Regions from separate parts of the Microbulbifer sp. A4B17 genome, predicted to be linked through region 1. Evidence: predicted binding sites of a transcription regulator. Region 1 holds the regulator's gene; each other region holds the start of a gene.
The links. Region 1 encodes PhoB, which activates phosphate uptake and scavenging genes when phosphate is short. Its sites were predicted from a motif close to TGTCATAAANNTGTAACA; they were not measured.
Positions count from the first base shown of each region.

Region 2: BTJ40_RS05890 (substrate-binding domain-containing protein) is a predicted target of PhoB. The motif match lies at 2,038-2,055, and genes of this name have one in related genera.
Region 3: ppk1 (polyphosphate kinase 1) is a predicted target of PhoB. The motif match lies at 1,475-1,492, and genes of this name have one in related genera.

Region 1 is NZ_CP029064.1:4,953,953-4,958,225, forward strand. It holds gene BTJ40_RS21720 (dicarboxylate/amino acid:cation symporter) at 1-641, opposite strand, end outside; gene BTJ40_RS21725 (chorismate lyase) at 679-1,392, shown strand; gene ubiA (4-hydroxybenzoate octaprenyltransferase) at 1,389-2,270, shown strand; gene phoB (phosphate regulon transcriptional regulator PhoB) at 2,381-3,085, shown strand; gene phoR (phosphate regulon sensor histidine kinase PhoR) at 3,170-4,273, shown strand, end outside.
Region 2 is NZ_CP029064.1:1,326,428-1,330,700, forward strand. It holds gene ald (alanine dehydrogenase) at 1-355, shown strand, start outside; gene BTJ40_RS05890 (substrate-binding domain-containing protein) at 635-1,987, opposite strand; gene BTJ40_RS05895 (16S rRNA (uracil(1498)-N(3))-methyltransferase) at 2,277-2,993, opposite strand; gene BTJ40_RS05900 (6-carboxytetrahydropterin synthase) at 3,048-3,908, opposite strand; RNA gene ffs (signal recognition particle sRNA small type) at 4,042-4,139, shown strand.
Region 3 is NZ_CP029064.1:4,430,733-4,435,005, reverse strand. It holds gene BTJ40_RS19460 (Ppx/GppA phosphatase family protein) at 1-1,351, opposite strand, end outside; gene ppk1 (polyphosphate kinase 1) at 1,739-3,787, shown strand; gene ppk1 (polyphosphate kinase 1) at 4,095-4,273, shown strand, end outside.

The DNA of each region.
Region 1 (4,273 bases):
TTCGCCAGCAGCGCAAAAACGCCATAGGGGGCAAATACCATCAATACACCAACCATGCGCAGTACAACGGAGTTGAGGTCATTAAAGAAAGCGGCGATACGCTGGCCCGGCTCACCGCAACGGGAAATCGCATAGCCCATCAACAAAGCAAATACGATAATCTGCAGCATATTTCCCTCAGCCATAGCGGCTACAGGGTTGGTCGGGAATATATTGACCAGCACCTCGGAAAGCGGTGGGGACTCCTTCGGCACAAATGTTGAAGCGGCTTCAGCTGCAGTCTCATTAACACCAACTCCGGGCTGGAAGATCAATGCCAGACACAATGCCAAAGTAATGGCGATGGCCGTTGTCACCATATAGAGAAGGACAGTTTTACCCGCCAGCGGCCCAATTCGGCTGCCCTCCGATAGGGCACAAGCACCGCTGATCAGCGAGACCAGGACCAAAGGTACCACCATCAACTTCAGCGACGCGATAAAGATACGGCCGATAACATCGAACAGACCTTCGGTCAGGTAGAGATTAATAGCACTGTTCACACCAGCACCGAACAGCTGGCTCATATTCAAGTAATTAAATAAACACCCCACGGCAATGCCCGTAAGCATTCCCACTAAGATTTTAGTCGTAAGCCCCATAACAAGCTTCTCTTTATGAATCGTTGTTTTCATTGCAGTGAGCACTATATCCATTGCCGTGCTGGGGAGCAAAAATGCAACAGGGAGAGACCTGCTGCACCGGCCGGGATACAATGGGGCCTTTATCCATACTGCGGAGTTATCGTTGCACCAATCACCATTTGTGCCCTCTGGCGATTGGCAGAGTTTGCCTCTTGAAACCCAGCAGCAACCACCCAAACCCCTGGTGCCCTGGCTGACCTATTCTGGATCACTCACCGCCGCTCTCAAGCAGCAAAGTAGCGGCGACTTTTACGTTCGGGTGCTTTATCAAGGCTGGCAAGCACCCCGCTGTGAAGAAAGCCTCGTATTGGGATTGCACCATGGTAACCGGGCCCTGATTCGGGAAGTTTTGCTCTACGGCTGTGGACAACCCTGGGTGTATGCCCGCAGTGTTTTACCCGAGCGCAGCCTGCAGGGGAAATCTCGCAACCTGCGCAGCCTGGATACCCGCCCACTGGGAGAGCTGCTGTTTAGTGAGCCGGGCATTCGCAGAGGGGAAATCACCCTAAACCTGTTGCAAAAATCCCCGGAGAGCCAGTATTGCGAACTTGGGGGTAAAAGTCCCGAGGTCTGGGGGCGCCGCTCAGTATTCTGGCTGCGGGACAAGCCACTTTTGGTAGCGGAGGCTTTTCTCCCCAACTTCCACCCGACAGGTGCCCCCATGCCACAGGAGGCAGTCAATTACATAGCAACTGAGGATTCACTGTGATCAGCCAACAGATCGCTCAACGCTGGCCCACTGTGCTGCCCTACTGGCAACTGGCACGAATGGATAAGCCTATAGGTTCACTGCTGTTGCTCTGGCCCACTTGGTGTGCACTGTGGCTGGCCGCTGAAGGGTGGCCGGGATTCCACCTGTTTATCGTATTTACTCTCGGTGTGATTCTGATGCGAGCAGCAGGCTGTGCCGTGAATGACTTCGCCGATCGCAAAATTGACGCCCATGTAAAACGCACCGCAGGGCGCCCCCTGGCCACCGGCACACTGACACCAAAATCTGCATTGGCACTCTTCGCCGGGCTCAGTATCACCGCCTTTCTGCTGGTGCTTACCACCAACAAACTCACTGTTCTCCTTTCATTTTTAGCCCTGGCACTGGCATTCGGCTATCCCTTTGCGAAACGCCACACGCACTTGCCCCAGATGGTGCTGGGTGCCGCTTTTAGCATTGGAATTCCCATGGCTTTCGCAGCGGTTACGGGAAGTGTGCCTCCAGAGGCCTGGCTGCTCTACACTGCCAATCTGGTTTGGACCCTTTGCTACGATACTTTCTATGCGATGGTGGATCGCGATGACGATGTTCAGATCGGTGTAAAGTCCACAGCCATTTTGTTCGGAGAAATGGACCGGGTCATAACTGGAGCTTTACAACTTATAGTTCTAATAGCCTTGCTAGTTATTGGGTCAAGGTTCTCACTCGGCATTTTTTACTACTTAGCATTATTACCAGTTAGCGGCTTATTCGTTTATCAGCAGTGGCTTATTCGAGACAGGGGACGAGAGGGCTGCTTTCAGGCTTTTATCAACAATAATTGGGTAGGATTTGCCATTTTCGCCGGCATATCGCTGCATTTTCTGCTGAATTGAGGGCTGAGTAGGCACCGGGTGTGGAGCGTCATATATTTGTCATATAAATCCCGTTTAATCCTCGGCCATAACTGGGGAAACCCTGACAACAGCGCGGGTATGGCAGGCAAATGCATAGTAAAACGATCCTGATTGTCGATGACGAATCCGCAGTGCGCGATATGCTGCGGGTCGCACTGGAAATGGCAGATTACCGCTGCCTCGAGGCAGAGAACGCCCAGGAAGCTCACGCCCTGATAATCGACGAAAAGCCAGACTTGGTGCTGCTCGACTGGATGCTGCCGGATGTCTCCGGGGTAGAGTTGGCACGGCGTCTCAAGCGCGATGAACTCACCACCTCGCTGCCGATCATCATGCTCACGGCAAAAGGTGAGGAAGACAATAAAATCAAAGGCTTAGAGACCGGAGCCGACGATTACATCACCAAGCCTTTCTCCCCCCGGGAGCTGGTTGCACGCCTAAAGGCCGTATTGCGCCGCGCGGGCCCGGCAACGCCGGAGGAGCCCCTCAGCGCTGGCGCTTTGATCTTGGACCCTCTGAGCCACCGAGTCACTATCAAGGGACAGCCGGTGGATATGGGACCAACAGAATTTCGACTGCTCACTTTCTTCCTATCCCATCAGGAGCGCGCCTATACCCGTACCCAGCTCCTCGATCACGTCTGGGGCGGTAATGTCTATGTGGAGGAGCGCACCGTGGATGTCCATATCCGTCGCCTGCGCAAAGCCTTGGCCATTGATGGCCACGACCGCTATATCCAGACAGTTCGCGGCACCGGGTATCGGTTTTCTGTGCAAACCGCAGAAAAAGTGTGACAATCCTCTCTGGATCGGTACCGATCCCTGCAGAATCAAACCTCCGCACTTAACGGCTGCGGGCCTGGTTCCATGAGGTATTGAATGCGGGCGGAAGAGGCTGTGCCACTGCCGCCATCTATCAGGCAACACGGCAACTCTATGTTGGATCGCAGTATTGGCGAGTTCTCGCGTTTCGTAATTATAGCCCTGGGGTGCACCATTCTCGGTGTCACCTCCGGCAGCTGGTCTCTCGCCCTGATTGCGGGATTGGCCAGCTACCTGATCTCAGTGCTGTGGCAACAGCAACGTTTCAACCGCTGGCTGGCAAACGGCAGACGCGGCCCAGCCCCCACCGCCTTCGGTATCTGGGGCGAAATCTACGACGACTTTTACCGGATGCAGCGGCGCCACCGCCGCGAGAAGCAGAAGCTGCACGTGATGTTGCGCCGGGTGCAAGACAGCACCAGCGCCCTGCGCGAAGGAATTGTAGCCCTGGAAGACGGCGATAACCTGGCCTGGTGGAACCCCGCTGCCGGTGAACTGCTCGGATTGCAGGCCAGTGACTCTGGCCAGTCATTAGTCAACTTTGTCCGCGACCCTGGCTTTGTCAGCTATATGCACGGTGACAACAATGGGGAACCTCTCACTTTGCCCGCGCCCGGCAATGAAGCCCGTATGTTACAACTGGAGGTCACCCGCTACGGTAAAGATGAGGCATTGGTCATTGTTCGCGACATCACCCGTTTACACAATCTCGAGCAGATGCGCCGGGATTTTGTCGCCAATGTTTCCCATGAGCTGCGCACTCCACTCACGGTAATTGCCGGCTACCTGGAAACACTGCAAAGCAGTGATATGGCACCGCCTCCCTGGAAGAAGCCCCTGGCACAGATGGAAGAGCAGGCAGCCCGGATGAGCACGCTAGTAAATGACCTGCTGCTGTTGGCCCGACTGGAGACTTCTGAGCGCAAGAGCGGGGATATAGCGGTAGCAGTGCCAGAATTGATTGAACGGGTAGCTCAGGAAGCCCGCAGCTTCAGTGGCGGCCAGCATCATATCGAAGTCCAGTGCGATGGGGGCTGCTACCTCAATGGAGATCCCGGCGAGTTGCACAGTGCTTTCGCCAATCTGGTTTTGAATGCGGTGAAATACACTCCCGAAGAGGGTGAGATTCAGTTGCGCTGGTGGCAGGATGACAAAGGCGGT
Region 2 (4,273 bases), 1.4 Mb from region 1:
TGTTGACGTTGCTATTGACCAGGGCGGTTGTTTCGAGACTTCCAAGGCGACTACTCACCAAGAGCCTACTTACGTAGTTGATGGTGTCGTTCACTACTGTGTTGCCAACATGCCCGGCGGTGTAGCTCGCACCTCTACTATGGCCCTGAACAATGCCACCCTGCCTTACGCGGTAGCCCTGGCAAACAAAGGCGCCAAGCAGGCACTGCTGGACGATGCCAACCTGCTGGAAGGCCTGAATGTTCACGCTGGCATGGTGACCTACCAAGCCGTAGCCGATGTATTGGGTTACGAGTTTGTAGATCCCAAACTGGCTCTGCAAAAACATGCAGTAGCGGAAGACGCTGTAGCTTAATTGCCCCGGTGGCCGCCTGCGGGCGGCCGCATTGTAAATAAGCGGTAACGCGCTTGTTGTTGGGAAGTTTCCCCCGGAGCGCTCTTTGCGTTCCTCTCTGTGAGACCTGGTGGCGGTAGTCACCATATTGATAGCCGCGTGTATACGCGGCTTTTTTATGCGCGCTATTATTCCTTGATGAATTGTGCTCTGGCGAAGGTTAGCTTTTGACTTTAGGGAATTATCAGGGGAGGTAAGGGACTTCCTTGTCGCCTCACTGGGGGAGTGTCTAATTGAGTGTTAAATAATCCAGATTTCCACTCGGCGGTTTTTAATTTTTGCGCTGGAATTGTTGGAGGCTACCGGAAGGTAGGCGCCAAAGCCCTGTACGGGAGCAGTATTAATCTGGTGATCCCTTAGGGCAGAGCGAACCGTAACAGCGCGCAGCTTTGATAAAACGACTGAGCGCCCCTCGCTGACCTTTTCATCGCCAAACCCTATTAACAGCAGGCGTTTGTGATTATTCTCGGGCTTTTGCATAAAACGGACAAGTCGCTGGATATCCTGTTTTGCCTTGTTATCCAGTGAGGCACTACCTTCAGAAAAGCGAAAGTTGATACTCAAGCGCTCCGCATTTTCCGTTAATTTAAGGTACTCACTGGGCCCCTCTCGGTTGGCCTCAGGTTTAACCCCGATCGGCGTCTGGGCAACAAACCCAGTGGCATTTACCTGATCCTGGCCTTGTTCGCTCTGTACAAATTGTAGGAATTCCTGAGCGGCAGGTTTTAAACCATAGGCAGCGGTATAGAGGAATAGACGGCGGGAGAGGGGGTAATCCTCGGTTGCAATAGTCAGGTGTTCCGGAGCCTGTGGATGGGTATTGTTATCGGATACCGCAATTGCTTTGGCCTTTCGAATAGATGCCAAACCGACAAATCCAATACTGTTGGGATTAGCCGATATGCGATCCGATAATTGATCATTGGATTCAAAGCGCTGGGCGTTGGCTATAAGAGTGCGGTTCTTCCCGAGAACCAGACTCTTAAAAGTATCCCAGGTACCAGACTGGTTATCTCTTGCCAATACTTTGATACGTCCTTTCTGTCCGCCCACTTCAGACCAGTTGGTAATTTTGCCAGAAAAAATTGCAGCTATTTGTTGCAGGGTTAACTTATTGATGGGGTTTTGAGGGTGAACAATAATCGCCAGGCCATCGATGGCAATTACATGTTCTGCACCCTGGCCGCGCATATCGCCAAAGCGGCTCAGGGCTGCATGTTCTTTGTCTTTAATCGGGCGGGAAGCCATAGCGATATCTGCCTGGCCGCGTTCGAGGCCTTTAAAGCCCGTACTCGAACCGTGCGCTAAAATATCCACATAAATCTTATTGACTCCCAGGCTTGCCTGTACTCGAACTTCATTCTCTTTTCCCAGTGGGATTGTCTCCAGATTATGGCCACCACGGGCTTTCAGGTAATCATTAATCAGGTTGGGGGCTAACTTTGCGCCGACGGTATTTGAGCCGTGTAAGGTAAAAAGCAGGCCCGATGTATCGGGAGGGAAGCTAGTTTGTGCTGCTGAAGTTGCTGCTGCCAGGGTCACTCCGAGTAGGAGGGTAAGGGTTTGCTTAATCCGGCTTAAGAACACGCTCATAGTAACTCGACCGTAAGGTGGTAAAACGAGGGCGCAAAATATGACTTAATTGTGACAAATTGATGAAATATTAATTGCTAAATTACGCAAATGTCTCATCACGAGAGATAGGCAACTTTACTGGGTTTTATTTGAACAATTGAAGTATCGGCGGTTAAGAGTTTGTAAAAGCGGGGACCCCCTATTTGTTACGTACCCGTAATTGTTACGGTTGTGTCAATTTAAAAGTATTAATAAAGGGGTATTTCTCAATTGCACAATTGATCGATAGTTATCTGTACATTATCGCTCAACAGGCTGGGAACAGTCGGCTGATCAGCACCGGCAATGCAGTTTCTACACGTAAGATACGGGGCCCCAAGTGCACAGATTGGAAACCGACTTCCTGTAGTTTCTCAACTTCATAATTGATAAACCCCCCTTCGGGGCCAATTGCTAAAGTGGTTGGCTGTTTTATGTCCACAGGGCAAGCTGTTCCCCCCACCGGGTGAGCGACCAGTTTCCGAGACCCACTGGAGAGGTTGGGCAATTCATCTTCGACAAATGGTTTAAAGCGTTTTCGCAACAGAATTTCCGGCATTTGTGTATCGACGGCCTGCTCAAGCCCGAGCAGGCATTGCTCAAAAAGTTTGTCCTCTTGTAACCAGGGCGTTTGCCAGTAAGACTTTTCGACCCGGTAGCTATTTACTAATACCAGCTTTTTGACACCCAGTGCGGTCAGGTGCTGGATAACCCGCTTGAGCATTTTGGGGCGGGGCAGGGCTAAAACCAGTGTGAGAGGCAAGGGCTGGGGCGGGTCCATGGCCAGTGCCACTTCAAGCTCAACACTCTGATCATTGAGCGTAATAATCTCGCCACTTCCAATTTTGCCATTGAGCAGCCCGACACGAAGTCGTTGCCCCGGCGCTGCTCTGTGAACCTTGGCGATATGTTCCAGCTGGCGGCCGCCCAGGCGGACGCGATCAGCGCTAATAAAGTCGTGTTTTTGTAAAATAATCAGGTTCAAAGTCGGGCGCCTTGGTACTTCAGTTTATATTGGTGTCGGTGCTATGGAATTGGGTCAGCTCGTTTGAGCTGAAGCAATCGCGCCTTTGCCAATACCTTCGTAGGCTCTTACGGTTATCGCTTTCCCTTGTTCTTTTGCCGCCAGGTTATTAGCGATATATTGGGCCAGTTGCTCTACTGTGGTATCGCAGTCCAGGATTTCACATGCTGCAGCCGGGATCGAAAGAGTGAAGTTTCCCTGTTGTGCGCTGTAAGCGAAGTTATGGATTTGCTCACCACGATTATCGGTAGTCGTTGAAACCAGGTCCTCGCGAGTGCCCAGGTAGATATCTTCCCAGCGTTCAGCCCAGTATTTTTCCAGCTCTATATCGCGCTGGTCACCGGTAGTGATCTGGATACGGGAGCGGTGTCCATGGGCGATACGTTGGCAATTGCCAAGGTGCTTTTTCAGACCATGGCTGTAGTGATAGAAAGCATCTTCAATCACTTCACAATGAAAGCTGAGTTTGAGCTTTTCCACGCTGTCGGGGAAGTGGCTGGCCAGTTGCAGGACACACCAGGTGGCGACACTTTCTGCGGTAATTGCTTCGGCATCCACCAGGGCAAAAGCCTGTTCCGGGCCTGAGACGCTGATGGAAGCGCCGCTTTCCAGTAACCAGGTCATGTTAACCTGGTCTTCAGTGTGCTCCAGGGTTAATTGGGGCGAGCGGGTGGGGACTAAGAGGCGATGGTCGACCTGATCATCGAGCCAGTGCCTCAGTGTCTTTTTTACTATGCCAAAGTCGCAAACCATCCCCTGCTCATCCAGAGCGCCATCGAGGGCTGCATTTGCCAGCCAGGTTTCGCCTACGATGCCTCGTTTATGGTCGAGGTAGCTAAAGTCAACGTTGGTTAAATTATCGACAAACAAGTGCATGAGTAACTCTTTGCAGGGGTGAGATAGTAGTCGTTTATTATAACCTGTTAATAGGGCTGGATCTTATTCGTTTATGCCTCTATAATCGCGCCCTCTTCGGATGCACTGGCACCGAAGATCGTTGTGGCGGCCCTCCCGGTCCCCTCGCAATGAACAGCTGTGAATCCCGCCAGGCCCGGAAGGGAGCAACGGTAGCAGTGGTATCATGTGCCGAGGGTGTTGCTGGTTGGGCTGCCTCCAATCTCCCCCTTCTTTTTTCAAAAACAATTCCCCTGATAAATCCCCGCTGAGAGTGTTTTGCTCGGCCGTGTCCTGGGTTCTTGATCTTTTCCTTACCAAATTTTTTCCCGCAAAGACGATATAAA
Region 3 (4,273 bases), 520 kb from region 1:
AGTCTCCCTGGTCATAGAGTTTCAATCCATCCAGGCTGCGCTCGGTACGGTCGCGGTGAATGATACAGCCCAGACGCAGGCAAAGTAGCAGGTCCGGGCTGGGGTGAAAGCCATAGTGCTCGCGCGGCGGCTTGATACGCCCGCGCTGGTTGTGCACCAGATAGGCCAGGTGCTCCTGTTCACTTCTGGAGAAGCCGGCCAGGTCTGCGTGCTTAATCATATAGGCGCCAAGCTTGCGAAAACTGCTGTGGGTTAGTGCGAGCCCGGTTTCGTGAAGTTGGATTGCCCAGTGTAGGCGCACCTTGCCCTCTGGCGAGTACTGGGGGCGCAATTGTTGCAGAAGATTGAGAGAAGTTGAACTGACACGCCGCGCTTGGTTGGTGTCCACCTGCCAGCGCTTCACCATCGCGGCAATGGTATCTGCGCGACGATCTCCGCCGTGCAGGCGCCCAGCCAGGTCGTGCACTATGCCCTCACGGATCGCATAGGGGGAAACTTCCATACGCATAATATCCAGCTCGCAAAAAATGGCGTGCAGTATGGCCAGGCCCGCGGCAAATACCGGGCGGCGTTCTTCATCGAGATGGGGTAAATCCAGGTCGGCAATGTGGTCGGCGGAAGCCACCCGGTGAGCGAGCAGGTCAATATCCCCACGCTTTATCGCTTTAACCTCGCCGTTGTTACAGATGCGGGATACCGCTTTAATCGTCCCAGAGCAGCCAGTGACCTCGGCGCCCTCAGCGATATGTTGCAACTCCTGTAGCTCTGCCCGAGCTGCACGCCTTGCGCGCTGGAAGTGGTTAGACGTATTGCGGCTGATCAGGCCATCGGCAAAGAAGCGCTTGCTATAGGAGACACAACCCATCTCCAGGCTCTCCAGTTGTTGCGGTGTGTCACCGCCGCGGACCAGTTCGGTGGAGCCTCCGCCGATATCAATAATGCAGCGCAATCTGGGTGGGCCATTAGCGGCGGCCAGTACCCCATTAAAAATCAGGCGGGCCTCTTCGATGCCGCTGATAATTTCAACCGGCACTCCGAGGATCGACTCCACTTCTTCAAGGAAACCGTCGGCGTTGGCTGCGGCAATGCGTAAGGTATTTGTTCCTACAACACGAACATGGTCCAGCGGCAACTTATCCATTACTGGCTGGAAGCGCTGTAACGCTGCAAGGGCGCGCTCGGTTACTGCCGGGTCTAGGTGGTGATTGATATCCAAGCCTTCAGCCAAGCGGACCATTGCCCGGTCAGTATGTAGCCGTACCATACGCTGATCGCGAAACTCTGCCAGCAGCAGGTGGAAACTGTTTGAGCCCAGGTCGAGGGCGGCGTAGCGTTCGTTTGGTGTTTGCATCAATATCCCGCTGAAGGCGCCAAGAAATAGAGTTGGACACTCTATTATTCATCTTGCCACTTTCTAGTCCAATAATTGGTTGAGTTACTTTTAAATGCACCACAACGGCGCCACTTGCAACAATATTACAGAATTGTGAAATTTATTTTATAAATAAAAGATATTTTTTGTTTATTTGTACCAAATTGGGCTGGAAGTAGTGTGGCAGAAAATTATAGGGCCATAATAGATTGCTAAATTTCTATTGAAGCTTGCCCGTGGCTGCATTTCAGTGGCATATTTATTTGCTTAATATTGATTTCTTATCCCTGTGCTTTAGATTGTTTTCCAGAATTATCTGGGCTTGTAAGCAGTCGTAAGATCCCGGGTGCGTTTTACGGTTTTGCCATGTCTAATGATGTGCCTCTATTCCCTAAAGAGTTGAGCTGGCTCTCCTTCAACGAACGTGTTTTGCAGGAAGTTGAAGATGAGGATGTACCTATTATCGAGCGGGTACACTTCCTGGGTATTTTTTCCAACAATCTGGACGAGTTTTTTCGTGTGCACGTTGCAGCGGTGCGTCGTTTAGCGGCTTTTTCTGTTGGTGGAGACAAGAAAGAATACTTTAGTAACTTATTGCAGTCGATTAATGACCGGGTACAGCGATTGCAGCTGCGATATGCAAAGGCCTATAACAAAGCCTTAAAGGACCTGGGCAAACACGGTATTCATGTAGTTAGGGAAACGGCTCTCAGCGAGAACCAGCGCCAGTTTGTGGAGAGTTATTTTCACCGGGAAGTGCTGCCAGAGTTGGAGCCATTCTTTATCGATGGGCGCAAGCCCATGCCGCTAATTAATGAAACCAGCATATATTTTGCAATAGCACTTGAGTTGGATGATGGGGCTGAGCGTTATGTAGCAATGGAGATTCCTACAGATACACTACCCCGGTTTGTGGAGATTCCACCGCGGGAAGGTAAGCGGGAGAAGGTCTACATAGTTCTCGATAATATCATCCGCGCTTGTCTCAAAGAAATATTTCGCCATGTGGTACCTATAGTAAAAGCGAGAGCCTATACCTTTAAGATCAGTCGCGATGCTGAACTGGAGTTGAGTGAAGAGGTTACCCAGAATATTCTCGATCGTATGGAGCGCTCATTGAAAAAGAGAAAACGCGCAGATCCCGTGCGCATGGCATACGATGGCGATATGCCAGAGATTATGCTGGAGTTGGTGAAGAAAAAATTGAAAATGGGGCGCTATGATACCTATACCCCCGGTGGGCGTTATCATAACTCCAAAGACCTGATGAAGTTTCCTGGAGAGTCATCTCGACTTCAATATAAGCGCCTGACGCCGCTGCCGGCATTGCCAAAAAATGAAAGTGTATTCTCACAATTACGTGCGGGTGATCGGCTTTACTACTACCCTTATTATGACTTTCACGCGATTGTGAATTTTTTAGCTTCTGCAGCTCTAGATCCTCAAGTCAAAGAGATTCGTATCAATCTCTATCGGGTGGCCAAGAATTCTCGTGTAATTTCAGCCCTGGTCAATGCGGTACGCAACAATAAAAAAGTGACGGCAGCGGTGGAATTGCGGGCGCGTTTTGATGAGAAAGCCAACATTCACTGGTCCCATGAGCTGAGTGAGGCTGGAGTTAATGTGATCTATGGAATGTCTGATCTCAAGGTACACTGCAAGCTGATTTCTGTACTTCGCCGTGAAGATGGTAAGGATCGTTTCTACAGTCATCTCGGAACTGGAAACTTTAATGAGAGCACGGCAAAGGTCTATTGTGATTTCAGCTTGTTGACCTGTAATCAGGAGCTAGGGCGAGATGTTTACAACGTGTTTGAGTTTATGCAAACACCTCATAAGCGCCCTTCTTTCAAGCGTATTATCACCTCACCGTTTTTCTTCCGAGATGAGATTACTGAAGCAATCGATCGAGAAATTTCTGCTGCCCAGTCGGGTCAGAAAGCTGGGTTATTTTTCAAATGTAATAGCCTTGTTGATAGCCAGATTATCGAGCAGCTTTACCGTGCCAGTGCTGCTGGAGTAAAGATCCATATTATTGTACGTGGAATGTGCTCGCTGGTTTGTGAAACCCCGGGGGTGTCCGACAATATCCGTATTATCAGTTTGGTGGATAAATACCTGGAGCATGCCCGGGTTTATATTTTCCACAATGGGGGCGATGAACTGATGTGGCTGTCTTCGGCGGACCTGATGAAACGAAATCTGGATCAACGGGTTGAAGTTACTTTCCCGGTTGTGAATCCAGAGCACCAGGCCACTATCCGAAAAATTATGGAATTGCAGTGGAGCGATAACCAGAAGGCGCGCCTGATTGACGCTAAACAGACAAATTCAAAGCTGGCTAATGCTGGGCGTAAGGGCTGTCGATCGCAAGATGCAATCTACCGCTTTTTGAAGCAGCGTGAGACTGAATAGCTGATTGAAAACCATCCAGTCACTGGAAGTCTTAAAAGATGACCTTTCAGTTTGTCTGTCAAGTCATAAACCTGATTTTTGCTATTGCCCCAACTCCTAAAGCATAAAGTTCTCTCATTAGCCTACCCCTTTATTAAGTTGCCATTCAGTGTTGCCTCAGATTTGTTATCTAAGCGAAACTCTGCTATCGATTTGGATAATATCGCGAGGGATTTATAGCCAAAAGTTACCTGACATCTTGTTCTACAATTAAATAGTTAGATAGATTTTAAGCTCTGTCCTAACAGGGCTGAATAGATGTATGTGAATGGTAATCTGGCTGTTGGTGATTGATAGTAGAAGTGCTCTATCCATGCCAAATAATACTCCTCTATTTCCCAGTGAATTAAGCTGGTTGTCTTTTAATGAACGAGTGCTACAGGAGGCTGAGGATGAGACAGTCCCGGCTATCGAACGGGTGTATTTTCTCGGTATTTTCTCCCAGAA